DNA from 3 places in the Actinoplanes lobatus genome. Region 1 is predicted to be linked to each of the others. Evidence: riboswitches for the same ligand, from Rfam matches in the RefSeq annotation. Region 1 holds a riboswitch; each other region holds the start of a gene.
What was found. A riboswitch is a leader RNA that binds a small molecule or an ion and turns the genes downstream of it on or off. The one in region 1 is predicted to bind cyclic di-AMP.

Region 1 (6,109 bases):
CGGAAGCGACCGGGGTGAGCGGCTGGCGGGAGAGGTGGACGATCAGGCGGTACCAGGCGATGGCGAGCAGGCCATAGATCAGGGTGAATCCGGCCAGGGAGGCGATCACCTCGGCGCTGGTGAGGCCGGGGGAGACGCCGTCCTCCACTTTCGAGATGCCGAACGCGAGCCAGGGCTGTCGTGCGGTCTCGGTGAAGATCCAGCCGAAGGTGTTGGCGGCGGCCGGCAGCGCCGGGGCGAGCAGGACGAACCGGCGCAGCCAGCGTGGCGTGCCCTGGCCGGGCCGCAGGAACGCGGGGAGCGGCGGGACACGCCGGGTGGTCTCCCAGGTGGACCACAGGTGGTAGGCGGCGACCGCCATCGCCAGGATCCCGGCGCCCATCATGAGGCGGAAGGTCCAGAACGCGACCGGGATCATCGGTACGTAACTGCCCGGCCCGTACTGGGCGGTGTACGCCGTCTGCAGGTCGTCGATGCCCTGCACGGTCCCGCCGAACGATCCGGTGCCGAGGAAGGACAGCAGGCCCGGGATCTCGATGCTGAAGAACGGCCGGTCGTGGCCCAGCTCGCCGATCGCGAAGACGGAGAACGGCGCCGCGGTCGCGGTCTCGTAGAGGGCCTCGGCGGCGGCCATCTTCATCGGCTGCACGGCCGTCATCACCTTGCCCAGGTGGTCGCCGCTGATCGCGGTGACCGCACCGCCGATCAGCATGGTCCAGGCGCCGACCCGGGCGAGCGTGCGGAAGGCGGGGTCGGCGACGGTGCGCCAGATGCCGATGGCCATGAGGAGCCCGCCGCCGGCCATCGCGGCGCCGCCCATCGTGTGCGGGAACGCGGCGAGCACCACCTCGTTGGTCATCAGCTCGGTGAAGCTGGTGAGCACGGCCCGCCCGGTCGACGGATCCAGTTCGTACGCCACCGGGTTCTGCATGAACGAGTTGGCGGCCAGGATGATGTACGCCGACAGCAGCGTGCCGACCGCGACGACCACGATGGTGGCGGCGTGCAGGCGGCGGGGCAGCCGGTCCCACCCGAAATACCACAGCGCCAGGAACGTGGCCTCGAGGAAGAACGCGAGCATCCCCTCGATGGCCAGCGTCGGCCCGAACACGTCGCCGTAGAACCGGGCGAACGCGCTCCAGCCGAGCCCGAACTGGAATTCCTGCACCAGGCCGGTGACCACGCCGACCGCGAACGTGACGATCAGCAGCTTCCCGGTGAACTTGGTCAGGTGCAGGTACTTCTCGCGGGCGGTGCGCAGCCAGGCCAGGTGGAATCCGGCCGCCGTGGCGGACAGGCAGATCGACACCGGCACGAACAGGTAGTGGTAGATCGTCACGACCGCGAACTGCAATCGAGTCAGGTCGAGCACGTCCATGGCAACCCCTCTACGACGATTCGTAGTAGATACTACGACTCGTAGTACGACGCTGTGCAGTAGACTGCCTCACATGGCGAGGAACGACCTCGAGCGCGAGGTCATGGCGAAACTGTGGGACGCACGCGAGCCGCTCACCGTCCGGCAGGTGCACGACCGGCTCAGCCGTGACCGCGACCTGGCGTACACGACGGTGATGACCGTCCTCGACCGGCTCGCCAAGAAGGGCCTGGTCGTTCAGCAGCGAGCGGATCGCGCCTACCGTTACGCCCCGGCGCAGACCCGCGAGGAGATGACCGCCGGTGTGATGCTGGACGCGCTGAGCGCCACGCCGGACCGGGATGCCGCGCTCGCCTACTTCGTCGGCCAGCTGCCACCGGAAGCGCTGAAGGCGGCCATCGAGAAGGCCGCCCGTAACATCGAGCGGTGACCGCCCTCCTGCTCGGCGCCCTCGGGCTGACACTGTCGCTTGCCGTGCCGAGGCTGCTGGCGAACGCCCGCTGGCCGGACCGCGCCCCGGTCGCCGCGGTGCTGCTCTGGCAGGCGCTGACCCTGACCGCCGTGCTCTGTGCGCTCGGGGTCGTGCTCGCCGCCCCGGAGGAGGTGGTCCGTGCGGCCGGCGCACGGCACCCGGAGACCGTCGCGGCGCTGCTGTTCTCCCTGGCGGTGGCCGCGACCATCGTGACCCGGCTGGTGGTCTCGCTCGTCAAGGTGACCTCCCGGGCCCGTGCCCGGCGCGACCGGCATCGCATGCTCGTCGACCTCCTTGATCGGGTGGAACGCCATGACGGGCTGAGCGGGGGAGAGGTGCGGGTGCTGGAGGCGCCCCTGCCGCTGGCCTACTGCGTGCCGGGCCGGAACCCGCGGGTGGTGCTCAGCGACGGCGTGCTCGACGTGCTCGACCGGGAGCAGATCGACGCCGTCCTCGCCCACGAGCGAGCCCACCTGCGGCACAAGCATGAACTGGTGATGGAGTCGTTCACGGCCTTCTATCAGGCCGTGCCCGGGCCGCTGCGGTCGAAGGCGCCGCTGGACGCCGTACACCTGTTGTTGGAGATGGTGGCCGACGATGCCGCGAGGCGCCGCGCCGGGCACGCGCCGCTGCGGGCCGCGCTGGCTCGTCTCGCCGACGCCGTCCCCTTGGCGGAGGAGGTGACCGCCGACCCGGAGGGTGAATCGCGGCGGCGGCGCCTGGCGCGGCTGGATCGTCCGGGCCGTAGCTCGACGGCCCTCGCGGTGGCCGGGACGGCAGCGGCCGCGGGCCTGTTGGTGTTACCCACAGTGATCGTCGTCGTGCCGTGGCTGGGGCGTGCACTGAATACCTGGCCATTTTAGTAACCCTCCGTATCGACAACTGTTCGTACAGTTCGGCGGGCTGTGCGACCTTCATTTGCCGGCATGATCCGAGTACGGTGGTCCCCGGTTCGGCAGCCCCCCATCGTCCATCCGGCCGATCTGGCGAACCACCGCCCAATCGCGACACGCGAACCGGGGACCCAGGTCAGTGGGGTGAAGCCGTGGCACCACGCCCGGCCGGGCATGCTTCCCGCCCGAACCCGTCAGCTAACCCGGTCGGCGGCTGAGTGGGAAGAAAGGACGACGCACACAACGTGAAACGCAATGGCGCGCGTCGCGCCGGCCTGCTGCGCATCCTGGTTTGCGCGCTCGCCGCGGCCGGCCTGGTGATCACGGGTCCGGTGGCGGCCCATGCCACTCCCTCGCCGTCCACCGTCGAGGGTCAGATCGACGAAGAGTGGAACAAACTCGAGCCCGTCATCGAGGATTACAACGCCAACCACACGAAGCTGACCAAGCTGCGGAAGCAGCAGAAGCAGCTGGCGAAGACGCTGACGCCGCTTCAGCTTCAGGTGGATGTCGCGATGGCGCAGGTGCGAGGTCTGGCGGTCGACGCCTACATGCAGGGCCCGCCGGGAAACCTCAACGCTCTGCTGAGTGGTGACCCGGACGGTCTGGTGGAGAAGCTCACGCTGCTCGACCAGCTCGCCCAGAACCAGGAGGCCTCGATCTCCAACGTCGCGAAGCTCCGCGACAAGTACGCCGCCGACAAGGCCAAGGTCGACCAGCTCGAGTCCGAGATCTCCGCCCGCGACACGGATCTCGGGACGAAGAAGACGGCGATCGAGAAGGAGATCACGAAGCTCCAGAAGCTCCGGATCCAGGCGTACGGCGACGCGAACATCGACGACGGCCCTCTGCGCACCGGCCCGTGCCCGGTCACGTACACCAACGACAAGGGTGGCCGTGCCGCGCAGAAGGCGTGCGACCTGATCGGCAAGCCCTATGTCTTCGGCTCCGAGGGGCCGGGCAGTTACGACTGCTCGGGCCTGACGAAGGAGGCGTGGGCCGCGGTCGGTGTGCACCTCGAGCACTACACGAAGGACCAGTGGGGCTCGGGCACAGCGGTGAGCCGGAGCGAGTTGAAGCCGGGTGACCTCGTCTTCTACTACTCCGACGTGCATCACGTCGCCATCTACATCGGTGGCGGTCAGGTGGTGCACGCTCCGCACACGGGAGACCATGTGCGGATGGCCACCATCGATCGGGGGCCCATCGCCGGCTATCGCCGACCGGGCTAGAAAACCCTCCGGGAAAGACCGCCGTCGTTTCGCGCCGGCGGTCTTTCTTTTGATTCCGTACGCCTTCGTGAACCGCCGTGGGCGACCCGCGAGCTCTCCGGTCCGTCCCGGCCGTGCCGCGCCCGCCGGGCGTGAGCGGCCCGTCACCCACCCGATCGATGGTGCTCCCACAGTCGCTGCAGCAGCCCGGTCAGCTGCTCGCGCTCGGGGCCGGACAGGGGCGCCAGCAGCTCGTCCTGGACCGCGTGCGCCCGCTCCGACAACTCCACGGCCCGCTCCCGCCCTCGCTCGGTGAGCCCGACGACGTTGCGCCGCCGGTCCGCCGGGTCGGGTGACCGCTGCACATAGCCCGCCGACTCCAGCTCGTTGAGCGCCCCGACCAGATCGCTCAGATAGATCCCGGTGCGGCGGCCGAGCGCCGCCTGACTGGCCGGACCGTCGGTGACCAGTGAGTGCAGCAGCCGGTAGTGGTAGCCCCGCGCCCCCACCGCCCCGAACCTCTCGACGATGATCCGGTGACCCTGCGCCGAGACCTGACTCAGCACCCAGCTTGGCAGCTCTTCCACGTAGCGATTTTAACATTGGGCTCTCTAACGTTGATGAATCTAACGTTGGACTTCTGAACGTTCGCCAGTCTAACGTTAGCCACATGAACGAATCCAGTCTCCGGGTCCCGCAATCCGAACTCGACGATCTGACCGCCCGGCTCGGCCGCACCCGGTGGCCCGACGCCGCACCCGGCGACTACGGCATCCGGCTCGACCGGGTCCGGGCACTCGCCGACCGCTGGCTCGGGTTCGACTGGCGGGCGCACGAGGCCGAGCTCAACGCCATCCCGCGGCAGGTCGTCGAGATCGGCGGCGACCGGATCCACCTCTTCCACGTCCGTTCGGCCGACCCCGGGGCCCTGCCTCTGGTGCTCACCCACGGCTGGCCCGGCTCCACCGTCGAGTTCCTCGACGTCATCGGCCCGCTCAGCGAGCACTTCCACGTCGTCGTCCCGGCCATCCCCGGGTTCGGGCTCTCCGGGCCCACCACCCGGCCATGGGGCCTGCGCCGGGTCGCCGAGGCCTGGGCCGAGCTGATGTCCCGCCTCGGATACCAGCGCTACGGCGCCCAGGGCGGTGACTGGGGCTCCGGCATCTCCCGGGCGCTCGCCGCGGTCGCCCCCGACCGGGTCGTCGGCGTCCACGTCAACTACCTGCCGACCCCTGGCCGGGCGGAGGGTCTCGGCCCCGAGGATCAGGAGCGGCTCGCCAGGACGATGCGGCTGGCCGCCAACCGGCACCCGCACCAGATCCTGTTCGCCGCGACTCCGCAGACCCCGGCGTATGCGTTGAACGACTCCCCGGCCGGGCTGCTCGCCTTCCTGGGGGAGAAGTTCGACACCTGGGCCGACCCGGCCACGCCCGTCCCCGACGACCGCATCGTGGCGGACGTCGCCCATCACTGGCTGTTCCGCACCGCGGGTTCGGCGGCCCGCATCGTCAAGGAGAGCGGCCTGGACGGTCAGCAGGCGCCGTGCCCGGTCCCGCTGGGCGTGGCCGTCCTGCCCGGCGACATCACGCAGTCCGTGCGCCCGCTCGCCGAGCAGCGCCACGACATCCGCCACTGGACGGAGTTCCCGCGCGGCGGCCACTTCGCCGCCCTGGAGGTCCCCGATCTGTTCACCGCGGACGTGACCACCTTCTTCCGCACCCTGACCGGCCGATGACCCCGGCACGAGCGCCGGGAGCGGCCAGGGAGGAGCGGTGGGTGCGAAAAGCGGATCGGCGTCGGGACAGCCGTCGGGGCCCGTCCGTGGCCGGTGGGCGGCGCGACGGGGGCATAATCGCCCGCATGAGCGATGCCTTGATCAACAGCCTGGCGGCCGCCGTCGAAGCACGGCCCGACGACCTGACGCTGCGGCTGCACCTGGCCGAGATGCTGGTGGCCGCCGGCCGGGGGCCGGAGGCGATCGGGCATGCCGCTCAGATCCTGGCTCGCGAACCCGGCAACACCGGAGCGCAGCAGGTCATGGCCCGGGCGCTGGGCGGGACAGCGCCGCCCGTGCCTCCGGCTGGTGAAGACCCGGCGCCACCGACCGCGACCGACGTGCCCGCGCAGCCGCCGGAAGCGGCGCCGGAGGGACCCG
Region 2 (6,109 bases), 950 kb from region 1:
GAGGCGATCCGTCTCGGCCGCCTGCTGCGTGACCTGTTGCCCGGCGACGGCGAGGTGGCCGGGCTGCTCGCGCTGATGCTGTTCACCGACGCCCGGCGGCGGGCTCGCGTGTCCGGCAGCGGGGAACTGGTGATCCTCGCCGAACAGGACCGCGGGCTCTGGGACCGCCACCTCATCGCCGAGGGCGCCGCGCTGGTCCGGGAGCGGATCGCGGCGGTGGCGGCCGGCGGCCCACCGGCCGGGCGCTACCAGCTCCTGGCCGCGATCAACGCCGTCCACACCGAGGCCCCGTCGGCCCGGGAGACCCGCTGGCCGACGATCATCGCCCTGTACGACCGGATGGCACGGCTCGACCCGTCCCCGATCGTGCGGCTGAACCGGGCGGTCGCGGTCGCCGAGGTCGACGGCCCGGCCGCCGGGCTCGCCGAGATCGACCGGCTCGCCGACGTCCTCGACGGCTATCACGCCTTCCACGCCGCCCGCGCCGACCTGCTGCGACGTCTCGATGACGGTGCCGCGGCGGCCGCCTACGACCGGGCCGTCGCCCGCACCGACAACGCCGCCGAACGGGCGTACCTCATCCGCCGCCGCGACCAGCTCCGGCGCCCGGACGATCGCGAAGCGCCTTGATTCGGCGTCCTTCGGGGCAGAACGGACGCGGACCGGGATAGCGTTGGTCCTCAGGGTTACGTTCCTGCCCGGCCCGAAAGGGTGCTCGCGGAGGGGCTTCCGATGACCTCGACGAAGAAGGCGCCGAAGCTGGCCGATCTGCTCGCCTGGCTTGAGCGGTTGCGCGGCCGGGGACAGGTCGTCCATGACGACAAGCAACGCTGTTGGCATGTGCTGGGTCACCCGGAAACCAGCGCCGTGCTCTCCGACCCCGGCGCCTTCTCCTCGGATCTGAGCGAACTGGTGCCGCGGCAGGAGGACTTCGCGCTCTTCGAGCAGGGCAACTTCGTCCGGATGGATCCGCCCCGGCACCGAAAGCTGCGCGGCCTGGTCAACCAGGCGTTCACGCCACGGGTCGTGGCCCTGCTGGAACCCCGGATCGCGCGGGTCACGAACGAATTGCTCGACGGCGCGGGCGGCGAGACCCGGGTGGACATCATCGAGCGGTTGGCCTACCCCCTGCCGGTGATCGTCATCGCGGAACTGCTCGGCATTCCGGCATCGGACCGGCCGATCTTCCACCGATGGGCCGACGACCTGTTCAACCAGCAGAACATCGATCCCGAACAGTCGCTCCTCGCCACCGCCACGGAGTCGATGGACACGGCCGTACCGACCATCCGGGAGATGAACACCTACCTGCTGCAACGCATCCGGGCGCGGCGCGCCGACCTCGCCGATGACCTGATGAGCAAACTGATTCTGGCCGAGGTCGACGGGGAGCACCTCGCCGACGAGGAGATCATCGGGTTCGTCGGCCTGCTGCTGCTCGCCGGGCACATCACCACGACAGCGACGCTCGGCAACGCGATTCTCTGCTTCGAGGAGAACCCCGAGGCCGCGGCGGCGGTACGCGACGACCCGGGACTGCTACCCGACACCATCGAGGAAGTGCTGCGATACCGTACGCCGTTTCCTCGCCTGGCCCGCCTGACCACCCGTGGCGTCGGGATCGGCGAGGTGGACGTTCCGGCCGGTGCCGTCGTCATGCCGTGGCTCGCGGCCGCCAACCGTGACGAACGGGTGTTCACCGAACCCGACCGGTTCGATGTCCACCGCACCCGCAATCCGCACCTCGCCTTCGGGCACGGCATCCACTTCTGCATCGGAGCGCCCCTGGCGAGGCTGGAGGCCCGGGTCGCTCTGGGCATCATGTTCCAGCGGTACGCGGACATCTCGGTCGCGGCCGACGAGCCGGTCGACGAGGTGAACCCGTGGCTGATGACCAGCGTGAACCGGCTGCCGCTGGACCTGCGACCGAACTGACAGCGCAGATCCGTGTGCCATTCGGTAATACCCTAGGGGGGTACCGGTATCATCGTGGGGAGGCGGCGGCGCCCTGTCCGCCGGAATTCGCCAACGACGAGGAGACCGTGATGGCCGCCAAGACCTACACCGTGACCGGCATGACCTGCTCGCACTGCGTCAACTCGGTGACCGAGGAGGTCGGCAGGATCCCCGGCGTCACCGGTGTCCAGGTCGACCTGACCTCCGGCGCGGTCACCGTCACCAGCGCCCAGCCCGTCGACGACACCGCGGTGGCCGCGGCCGTCGACGAGGCCGGTTACGAACGGGCGAGGTAGCCGTAGACGCCGACTGCCCGCACCCTGTGGTGGGTGCGGGCAGTGTCGTCATCAGGCCAGGCGCCGGACGACGTAGTTCGAGCTCCAGATCTTCTGCTTGCTGACCGGCTTGCCGGTCCGCGGCGCCGACCACATCATGCCGTTGCCCGCGTAGATGGCGGCGTGGATGCCGTACGAGCCCCTGCGGATGATGATGAGGTCACCGGGACGGGCGTCGGCCTTGCTGACCTTCTTGCCGTACTTCTGCTGCAGGTTCGCCTTGTGCGGCAGCTTCTTGCCCACCGTCTTCTTGTAGACGTAGAGGGTGAAGCCCGAGCAGTCGAATCGCTTCGGCCCGACGGCGCCGAACAGGTAGAGCTTGCCCTTGTGCGAGGCCGCCTCGGTCACGACCCGGGCGCCGATCGGCTGCGCCGCGGTCACGACCTTGGTGCTGGCAGTGGCGCCGGCCGCGGCCTCGACGGTGACGGTGCGGCTCACCGCCACGTTCGTCCGGACGGTGGCGACACTCGGCGCCTGTGGGGCGGCGGAGGCGGCGTGCGGTGTGCCGAGTCCTCCAGCGAGAAGACCGAGACCCACGGACAGGGCGATGGTGCCGGTTCCCAGGGTGCGGAAGTGCCGGCTCGAAGTACGTACGTGCACGGTGAAGGAATCCCTCCGGCACGCCTGCGAGGTTAGCTGTCGGGTTCGGGCGCGAAGGAATGCCCGGCCGCACGGTGGCGGCTTCACCCCAAGATCCGTCACCTGGCGGTGCCGGATCGATATGTGGTTCCCCCGTCCCTGCCCCCGATTGCCTCATGCTCGCCAAGTGGCTCGTGTCGCCGGACCGGGGCAGGGCTCGGCGTGGTCCGTGCTGACACGACCGGCGAGCAGGTGCCCGCCGCCCTTCCTTGATATCCCAGGTCCAGGGGCTGCCAACCCGCCGCGACATCCACGGGTGCCGATCGATCTGGCGAGTAGCGTCCCGGTTGCGGGACGGGTGCGAAGTTTTCCGACACGCTGTGTTCATGGGTGGTGACGGCGCGGTGATGATCTTGTGTGAAACTGATCACGATAAATCCGGATCGTCATCTCCGCGGCTACGCCGGCAGTCATCCGCTCCGTCGAGGGCGAGCCGACTCACCGGCCCGCCGGGCATGGCCGAGCGGCCGAATGCCGCAACCACCGGGCCGGGGCGTCAACAGCCGGGCGTTCACCGCACTCGCCTCCTCCGCCTCCGCATCAAGATCCCTCCGGCCGGTTGCGCTCGCACCCCCGGTGACCTCGGCCCGACGCCGGGCATCCGCGGTTCCAGGCCCTCAAGACCGATTTCGTACGGACGGAGCACCCGCCAACCGCAAGACGACCGCGAACGCCACCGGGACCCGGGCTCGATCGCGGCAACCATTCGGAAACCGGCAAACACCGATTCTGTGATCGTCGCGCCCGGCGCCTCGTCGAAGTGACTGGTGAGCCCGCAGACAGCGGGTGGAACATTCCGAAAGGGTCTGCTCTTGCGCCAGCTTCTTCGCCGCTTCGCCGTGACCGCTCTCCTCACCCCGGTCGCCGCGATCGGTGCCACCACGATGATCGCGAGTTCGGCCGAGGCTGCGCCGGCGAAGCCTGGCCCGACGCAGCCCGACTACGGGCAGTACGGCTCCTGGTACGGCTCGGGCAACTACGACTCGGGCCGGTACGGCTCCGGGAACTACGACTCCGGCCGCTACGGCTCCTGGAACCCCGGTCCGGTCAAGCGCAGCCCGTCGTGGCCGGCTCCGACCAAGCCGGCCCCGACCAAGCCGGCCCCGAGCCAGCCCGCCCCGAGCCAGCCCGCGCCGACGACGCCCGCCCCGGGCAACACCACGCCGGCCAAGTCGTCCGAGCAGGCCCTCCAGGACGAGATCAACCGCCTGATCAACGTCGAGCGTGGCAAGAACGGCTGCTCCGCCCTGACGGTCAACGCGCAGCTCACCCAGGCCGCCCGTGACCACAGCGCCTGGATGGCCCAGACTGGCACGTTCTCGCACACCGGCAGCGGCGGGTCCAGCTTCGTCGACCGCGCCAAGGCGGCCGGCTACGCCCAGCCGTCGGCCGAGAACATCGCCTACGGCTACCGCACCGCCTCCGAGGTGGTCAACGGCTGGATGAACAGCTCCGGCCACCGCGCCAACATCGTCAACTGCAAGTCCAAGACGGTCGGTGTCGGCGTGGTCCTCAAGGCCGACGGCACCCCGTACTACACCCAGGACTTCGGTTACTGACGCCTGACGCCTGATGCCCCAGCCGCCCCGTGCGGCTGGGGCATCTCGCTTCAGCCCTCGGTGACGGATCAGTTCGGTAGGATGATCCACTATGGAACATCGTCGCCTCGGTCGTAGCGGCCTCTACGTCAGCGAGATCACGTACGGCAACTGGTTGACCCACGGTGAGCTGGTCGCGCGGGACACCGCGCTCGCCTGCATCCAGGCCGCGCTGGACGCCGGTGTCACCACCTTCGACACCGCCGACGTGTACGCCCAGGGCGCGGCCGAACAGGTGCTCGGCGACGCGCTGCGCACCGTCCGCCGGTCCTCGGTCGAGATCGCCACGAAGGTCTGCCTGCCCACCGGCGACGGCCCCAACGACCGCGGCCTGTCCCGCAAGCACATCATCGAGTCCTGCCACGCCTCGCTGCGGCGGCTCGGCACCGACTACGTCGACCTCTACCAGGCGCACCGCTTCGACGAGCGCACCCCGATCGAGGAGTCCCTGATCGCCTTCGACGATCTGGTACGCCAGGGCAAGGTGCTCTACCTCGGCGTCTCGGAATGGACCGCCCCACAGATCGAGGCCGCCCTGCGGATCGCCGCCGACCTCGGGCTGCGCAGCCGGATCGTCGCCAACCAGCCGCAGTACAACATGCTGTGGCGCGTGATCGAACCGCAGGTGCTGCCGCTGTGCGAGCGTGAAGGCATCGGACAGGTGGTCTTCCAGCCGCTGGCCCAGGGCGTGCTCACCGGCAAGTACCAGCCCGGCCGTCCGCTGCCGGAGAACTCCCGCGCCACCAGCGGCGGGCGTGCGCCCCAGTTCATCAGCCGGGTGCTCGGCCCGGTGTTGCTCGACCGCGTGCAGCGGCTGCGCCCGCTCGCCGACGAGGCCGGCCTCACGATGGCCCAGCTCGCCGTCGCCTGGACCCTGCAACCCGGCAGCGTCAGCTCGGCGATCATCGGCGCCTCCCGGCCCGAGCAGGTCACCGAGAACGCCGTCGCCGCCGGGGTGCGGCTGCCCACCGATCTACTGTCGAAGATCGACGAGGTGCTGGGCGACCTGATCGACCGCGACCCCACCAAGACCGCCCAGATGATGTCCGTCAAGCCCGACTGGAATCGCCCGAAGCCCTGATCACCGCAGCCGTCCGGTAAACCACATCCGCCCAGGTCATGAGAGGCCGTGACGCCGGCCGTCGGTAGGATCCAGCGACAGTTCGAGAACTGGAGCGTTGATGACCTACCCGCCGCCGCCCGGACAGCCACCCTATCCGCCGTCGCCCGGTGAACCGCTCCCGCCGCCCGTCGACCCGTATGAGACGCCGCAGCACACCGCGCCGCTCTACGAACAGCCGAACTACGGTCAGCCCACCTATGCGCAGCCGGGCTACAGCCACCCCGGCTACGGCCGGCCCGGCATGCCGGCTGTCCCGTCTCAGCCGCGGGGACAGTCGCGAACGGTCGTGATCACCCTGTTGTCGGTGGCGATCGCGCTCGTCGTACTCGTCGGTGGTGGAATCGTCTTTTATCTGGTCGGTGAGACGTTCTCCCAGAACGGGAACGGTGGAACCGCGCAGGACAAGAAGGCGAGCCCCAGCCCGAGCGAAACGGCGAAGGCCGACATCAGCATCCGTG
Region 3 (6,109 bases), 1.6 Mb from region 1:
GAGGCGGTCACCGACCGGTCGCCCTTGCCCGGCACCGGCGTCCGGACGATGGTGCCCTCCGGCAGCCAGATCACCGCGGGCGCCTCGGCCGGCACCAGACCGAGCCGGCGGGCCGCCGCGGCCAGGTTGCCCGGACCGGACTTCTCGACCAGCTGCCGGTCCAGTTCCTGCTGCCGCTTGTCGAGCGCCACCTTCTCCTTGCGGAGCGCGTCGAGCCGGAAGGACCGCTCCACGGTCTTGGTGTTGATCAGCAGGATGCCGACCACGCCGACGAGGACCACGGCGATCATGGCCGCCGCGAACGTGGCCCGCGGCGCGCGGATCGGCAGTGGCGGCGCGACCCACAGCCGGGCGCGGCCGGTGATCGGCGGCGCGTCGCCGGTCACCTCGATGTTCAGCGCGGTGGCCCCGTCGACCGACGCGGCCGGCTTGTCCGCGCTCCGGCCCCGGATCCCTGACCGGCGCGTGTCGGAACTCCCGGACGACCGGCGTGCCCCCCGCACACCGTTACGCCCGGTCTCGGCATCGCGGCTCACCCCGGCGTTGTCGCGCGGCTGCGCCGATCGGCCCCCCGGCCGCGGCGCTTCGGATCGCTCGCTCATGCTCGTCCCTCCCCCTCTTCCTCGTTCGCCCCCGGGCGTAACCGCCCTCGTCCCCCGCGAGTTGTAGACATCCGGGGCCGTTCGCGGACCGCCCCGGCTGCCTGGTTGTGCTTCTGGCTCTGCTCCTGCTCGTCGATCCGTTCCACGGCGCGCAGCTTCACCGAGGCCGCCCTCGGGTTCTCCGCCACCTCCGCCTCGCTGGGCGGCTCGGACCCACGGGTCAGCAGCCGCAGACTGGGACCGGTCCCGGGCAGTTCGACCGGAAGGTCGACCGGCCCGGTGCTGCGCGACCTCGCGGTGAGAGCGCGCTTGACGATCCTGTCCTCCAACGATTGATAACTCATCACCACAAGACGCCCCTTGGGCGCCAACACGTCCAAAGCAGCAGGAACCGCTCGCTCGAGCACTTCCAGCTCGCCGTTCACCTCAATGCGTAGTGCCTGAAAAGTCCTTTTTGCCGGATTTCCACCCGTTCGCCGCGCGGCGGCCGGGATGGAGTCCTTCACCAGCTCGGCCAGACGGGCGGTCGACGTGATCCGGCCCTTCGCCCGCTCCCGCACGATCGACGAGACGATCCGCGGCGCGAACTTCTCCTCGCCGTACTGCCGCAGGATGCGCACCAGCTCACCCGGCGTGTACTCGTTGACGATCTCCTCGGCGGTCGCCCCGCGGGACTGGTCCATCCGCATGTCCAGTGGGGCGTCCTGCGCGTACGCGAACCCGCGGTCCGCCTCGTCCAGCTGCAACGAGGACACCCCGAGATCGAACAGTCCGCTGTGGATCGCCGGGATCTCCAGCTCCGCGAGAACCCGGGGCAGCTCGTCGTAGACGGCGTGCACCAGGCGTGCACGGTCGCCGAACCGGATGAGGCGGTGCCGTGCGTGCGCCAGCGCCTCGGTGTCCCGGTCGAGCCCGACCAGGACCACGTCCGGAAACCGCTCCAGAACCGCTTCGGCGTGCCCGCCCAGACCCAGCGTGAAATCGACGTGGACGGCGCCCGGCAACTCCAGAGCGGGAGCGAGCAGTTCGATGCAGCGCTCGAGCAGCACCGGCACGTGTGTGCCCCGCGGCTCCCCCATGTCGCCCCCCAAGTTGCCTTACCCGTCCGCGTCTCACCCGGTTGTTCAGTTACTGCCGTTCCGGCCCGGCCCACCTTCCGTACCGCCAGATCCCCATCCGCTCTGTCCCACGCCGGCGAACCGGCTCCGGACGCACGCCTGGCGCCGGGGAAGAGGCGCCAGGAGCGGGAGCGGCTGGAGATCTCGCAGTACGGCGGCAGTGGCGATCCGGGCCGTCGCGGCGGCCCACCGAGTGCCACGCCCTACAGTCCGCCGGGCAGCACCCCCTCCTCGATGCCGGCGAACTCTTCCTCGTTCGCCGAGAGGTAGTCATCCCAGGACTGCTTGTCCCAGATCTCGACCCGGGTGCTCGCGCCGATCACCACCAGATCGCGACCAAGACTGGCATACTCCCGCAAATGGGCAGGAATCGTGACTCTGCCTTGCTTGTCGGGCACCTCGTCATGCGCACTGGCGAAGAACACCCGGCTGTACGCACGGGCCGCCTTGTTCGTCACCGGCGCCGCACGGAGCTGACCGGCGATGCTCTGGAACTCCGGCATCGGGAACACGTAAAGACAGCGTTCCTGCCCCTTCGTGATCACGACACCTCCCGCCAGCTCATCACGGAACTTCGCCGGGAGGATCAGCCGGCCCTTCTCGTCGAGGCGCGGAGTGTGCGTGCCGAGGAACATCGGCCCCCACCCCTTTGCCGTGGCGCCCGCTCCTTCACGGAGGGAGTGGACCGCCTGTCAACTCGGGCCGGCAGGTCCGGCTGCGCTCCTCCGCCCCTGCCACTGCGCCCCACTCTACTCCACTTCCCTCCACCTGCAACCCGAAAGCGATCGCTCGCGAGCCGTTTTCGCGGACGAAAGCCCTGTTCACAGGCGGTGGAGCGGAGTGGAGGGCCAAGCGCATGATCAACCCCGTCCGGTTTCCGACATCGGGCGCTCCGGGTACGAAAACACCCGCCCCGGAGGCCTCGGGGGCGGGTGCGTGGAGGAAAGTGGAGACGCCCGTGGGGTGTGACCCGGACCGGGTCACACCCCACAGCGCTGTTCCTTACTTACTACGGGTCCTACGCGACGAGGCGCCGCACCACATAGTTGTTGTTCCAGATCTTGTGCTTGCCGACCCGGGCCCCGCTGTGCGGCGAGTCGTAGACGTAGCCGTTCCCGGCGTAGATCCCGGCGTGGTAGCCGTACGACCCGTTGCGGAAGATGATCAGGTCGCCGACCTTCTTGTTGCTCCTGGAGACGGACTTGCCGTACTTCTGCTGCGAGTTCGCCTTGTGCGGCAGGCTCTTGCCGGCCGCCTTCTTGTAGACGTACTTCGTGAAGCCCGAGCAGTCGAAGCGCTTCGGGCCGGCCGCACCGAACAGGTACAGCGCGCCCTTGTGCTTCTTGGCCTCGGCCAGGACCTTGGCGCCACTGGCGCGGACCGTGACCTTCATCTTGTTGGTGGCCTGCTGGTTGTACCCGGTCCCGGTGAACAGGGTCCGGACCCACACCGTCTTCGTCGGCTTCGCGGTCAGCGTGACCGCGCCGCCCTTGACGGTGTCGGTGTCCCAGGTACGCCAGGCGCCGTTGCTCCAGCCCTGGAGACGGACCGTGCCCTTGGCGACCTGGCCGGTGGCCGGGTCGATCACCTTGGCGGTGACCTTGAGGGTGGAGCCCCACGCCAGGCTGCGGGTGCTGGCCTTCGTGGCGATCTGGGGCGTGATCTTCGCGGCTGCCGCACTCGCGGTGACCGGGGCGACGGTGGCGGTCACGGCCGCCGCCGGCGATGCGGCGACCAACTGGCCGGCGCAGAGGCAGAGCCCCAGGGACAGTGCGACGGTACCGGTGCCGACGGACGTGCGACGACGCCGGCGCGAACTGAGTTCGTGCACGGTAGAGAAATCCCTCCGGCACGCCTGCGAGGTTAGCTGTCGGGTTCGGGCGGGAAGGCATGCCCGGCCGCGGGTGGGTGCGGCTTCACCCCAAGGTCGCTCCCGGATGCGTCACCCGTGGAAGCCGGGCGTCGCGGGAGAGACCGGATATGGGTCCCCCGTCCCTGCCCCCGATTGCCTTGTTTTGGTCTGGCCAACTGCGGTGTCGCACCGTCCGGTCCGGGGCAGGGCTCGGCGTGAACCGGTCCGGTGCGGCCGGCGGGCGGTGTGCCGCCGGCGAGTCCTTGCTACCCGAATTCGGCCATGATCGTCAGCGGCGCATTGATCACTCTCCGTGTTTGGCACATTTGTCGCTGTCCAATTTGTTATCTCCGCGAGACAAATGCCGCCACACAGGGTGTTGGAACAGTGACGCTTGGTCGACGGTTACGGGTGAATCAGGACACAGAAAAAGTCCGTCACCCAGTTGGGAGCACGTCCGAATCGTCCGGACCTCGCAAAAGCCGAAGTGGTCGGTGATCTTGACCGTCTGGCAACTCGACGTAACCTTCGCGTCCGGTACCCTCGCTGGCGTGACGGACGGAATGCCTCTCATCGCCAAGGTCGCGACCTCCGTGTCGAAGACCGCGGCCGCGCTCTCCAGGGCCGCCGGTCGCGGCGACGGCTCGGTGATCGGTGGCTGGATCGGTCTGAAGATCGACCCCGATCTCCTCGCCCACCTCGCCTCGGGCCGCGCCGTCGCGCTGGTCTCCGGCACCAACGGCAAGACCACCACGACCCGGCTCACCGCGGCCGCCGTCGGTGTGCTCGGCCGGGTCGCCACCAACTCGTTCGGCGCCAACATGCCGACCGGCCACACCTCGGCGCTGGCGAAGGAGGGGCACACCCCGTTCGCCGTGCTGGAGGTGGACGAGCACTACCTGCCCCAGGTCATCGACCAGACCCGGCCCAAGGTGGTGGCCCTGCTCAACCTCTCCCGCGACCAGCTCGACCGGGCGAAGGAGGTGGCCATGATGGCGCAGCTGTGGAAGACCACGCTGGCCGGTCACCCCGACATCCGGGTGGTCGCCAACGCCGACGACCCGATGGTGGTGTGGGCGGCCAGCAGCAGCCCGCAGACCACCTGGTTCAGCGCCGGCCAGCGCTGGCACGACGACTCGTTCGTCTGCCCGGAGAGCGGCCACCCGATCGAGCGGTCCGGCGGCGACTGGTGGTGCACCGGCTGCCCGCTGCGCCGCCCGCGCCCGCAGTGGGTGGTCGAGGACGAGGGCGTGATCGACCCCCGCGGCGACTGGCATCTGGTGAAGCTCCAGCTGCCCGGCCGGGTGAACATCGGTAACGCCGCCACCGCGCTGGCCGTGGCCGGCGAGTTCGGGGTCCGCCCGATCGAGGCGCTCCCCCGGCTCTCCCGGGTGGCGTCGATCGCCGGGCGGTACGCCCAGGTCGACCGTGACGGTCGCAACATCCGCTTGTTGCTGGCGAAGAACCCGGCAAGCTGGTTGGAGGCCTTCGACATGGCCGACCAGGCGCCGACACTGCTCTCCATCAACGCCCGCGACCCCGACGGCCTGGACACGTCGTGGCTCTACGACGTCGACTTCTCGCCGCTGCGCGACCGGCCGGTGCTGATCACCGGTGACCGGGCGTTCGACCTGGCGGTCCGCCTCCAGGTGAACCACGTGCCCTTCCGGCACGTAAACAGTTTCGACGAGGCGCTGCGGTCCGTTCCGCCCGGCCGCCTCGAGGTGATCGCCAACTACACGGCGTTCCAGGACATCCGAGCGGAGTTGGACCGTGTCAACTGAGTCCCTGCGGATCGTGTGGATCTACCCGGATCTGCTGTCGACGTACGGCGACCGGGGCAACCTGCTCATCCTGGCCCGCCGGGCCGCCGACCGTGGCATCCCGGTGGAGACCTACGAGGTCCGGTCCGACCAGCGGGTGCCGAACAGCGCCGACATCTACCTGATCGGCGGCGGCGAGGACGGCCCCCAGGCCCTGGCGGCTCAGCACCTGCTCGCCGACGGAGGCCTGCACCAGGCGGTCAACCAGGGCGCCGCGATCCTCTCCATCTGCGCGGGTTACCAGCTCCTCGGTCACTCGTTCTATGCCAAGGGGGCCAAGTGCGCCGGGCTGGGACTGCTCGACATCACCTCCGACCGGGGCGAGACCCGGGCGGTCGGCGAGTTGCGCGGTGACATCGACCCGCGGCTCGGCCTGCCTCCACTGACCGGATTCGAGAACCACGGCGGGCGTACCCATCTGGGCGCGCACGCCGCACCACTCGCCCGGGTGACCGGCGGCATCGGCAACGACGGCCAGACCGAGGGCGCCTGGGCGGGCAAGATCCTGGGGACGTATTCGCACGGCCCGGCGCTGGCCCGCAACCCGGCGATAGCCGATCTGCTCCTTCGCTGGTCCACCGGCGCGGATAGGCTCACCCCCCTCGACGACACCTGGAGCGAGCGCCTCCGGAACGAACGGCTCGCCGCGGCGAGCCCGGCGGTATAGACCGGCACCACCGAGTCCTGAAACGACGACAGTTGGGGCGGTAGGCC

Region 2: another riboswitch for cyclic di-AMP. It lies ahead of BJ964_RS29555 (C40 family peptidase); the one in region 1 lies ahead of BJ964_RS25200 (C40 family peptidase).
Region 3: another riboswitch for cyclic di-AMP. It lies ahead of BJ964_RS18215 (C40 family peptidase); the one in region 1 lies ahead of BJ964_RS25200 (C40 family peptidase).

What each region holds. Positions count from the first base shown of each region.
Region 1 is NZ_JACHNC010000001.1:5,491,753-5,497,861, forward strand. It holds gene BJ964_RS25185 (cytochrome ubiquinol oxidase subunit I) at 1-1,378, opposite strand, end outside; gene BJ964_RS25190 (BlaI/MecI/CopY family transcriptional regulator) at 1,452-1,808, shown strand; gene BJ964_RS25195 (M56 family metallopeptidase) at 1,805-2,713, shown strand; cyclic di-AMP (ydaO/yuaA leader) riboswitch at 2,836-2,971, shown strand; gene BJ964_RS25200 (C40 family peptidase) at 2,989-3,975, shown strand; gene BJ964_RS25205 (MarR family winged helix-turn-helix transcriptional regulator) at 4,119-4,541, opposite strand; gene BJ964_RS25210 (epoxide hydrolase family protein) at 4,625-5,689, shown strand; gene BJ964_RS25215 (ATP-binding protein) at 5,815-6,109, shown strand, end outside.
Region 2 is NZ_JACHNC010000001.1:6,441,943-6,448,051, forward strand. It holds gene BJ964_RS29540 (RNA polymerase sigma factor) at 1-630, shown strand, start outside; gene BJ964_RS29545 (cytochrome P450) at 733-1,935, shown strand; gene BJ964_RS29550 (heavy-metal-associated domain-containing protein) at 2,046-2,252, shown strand; gene BJ964_RS29555 (C40 family peptidase) at 2,304-2,891, opposite strand; cyclic di-AMP (ydaO/yuaA leader) riboswitch at 2,898-3,066, opposite strand; gene BJ964_RS29560 (CAP domain-containing protein) at 3,743-4,489, shown strand; gene BJ964_RS29565 (aldo/keto reductase family protein) at 4,581-5,609, shown strand; gene BJ964_RS29570 (hypothetical protein) at 5,710-6,109, shown strand, end outside.
Region 3 is NZ_JACHNC010000001.1:3,874,458-3,880,566, reverse strand. It holds gene BJ964_RS18230 (hypothetical protein) at 1-602, opposite strand, end outside; gene rsmH (16S rRNA (cytosine(1402)-N(4))-methyltransferase RsmH) at 599-1,693, opposite strand; gene mraZ (division/cell wall cluster transcriptional repressor MraZ) at 1,924-2,355, opposite strand; gene BJ964_RS18215 (C40 family peptidase) at 2,739-3,551, opposite strand; cyclic di-AMP (ydaO/yuaA leader) riboswitch at 3,559-3,755, opposite strand; gene BJ964_RS18210 (Mur ligase family protein) at 4,136-5,356, shown strand; gene BJ964_RS18205 (type 1 glutamine amidotransferase) at 5,346-6,062, shown strand.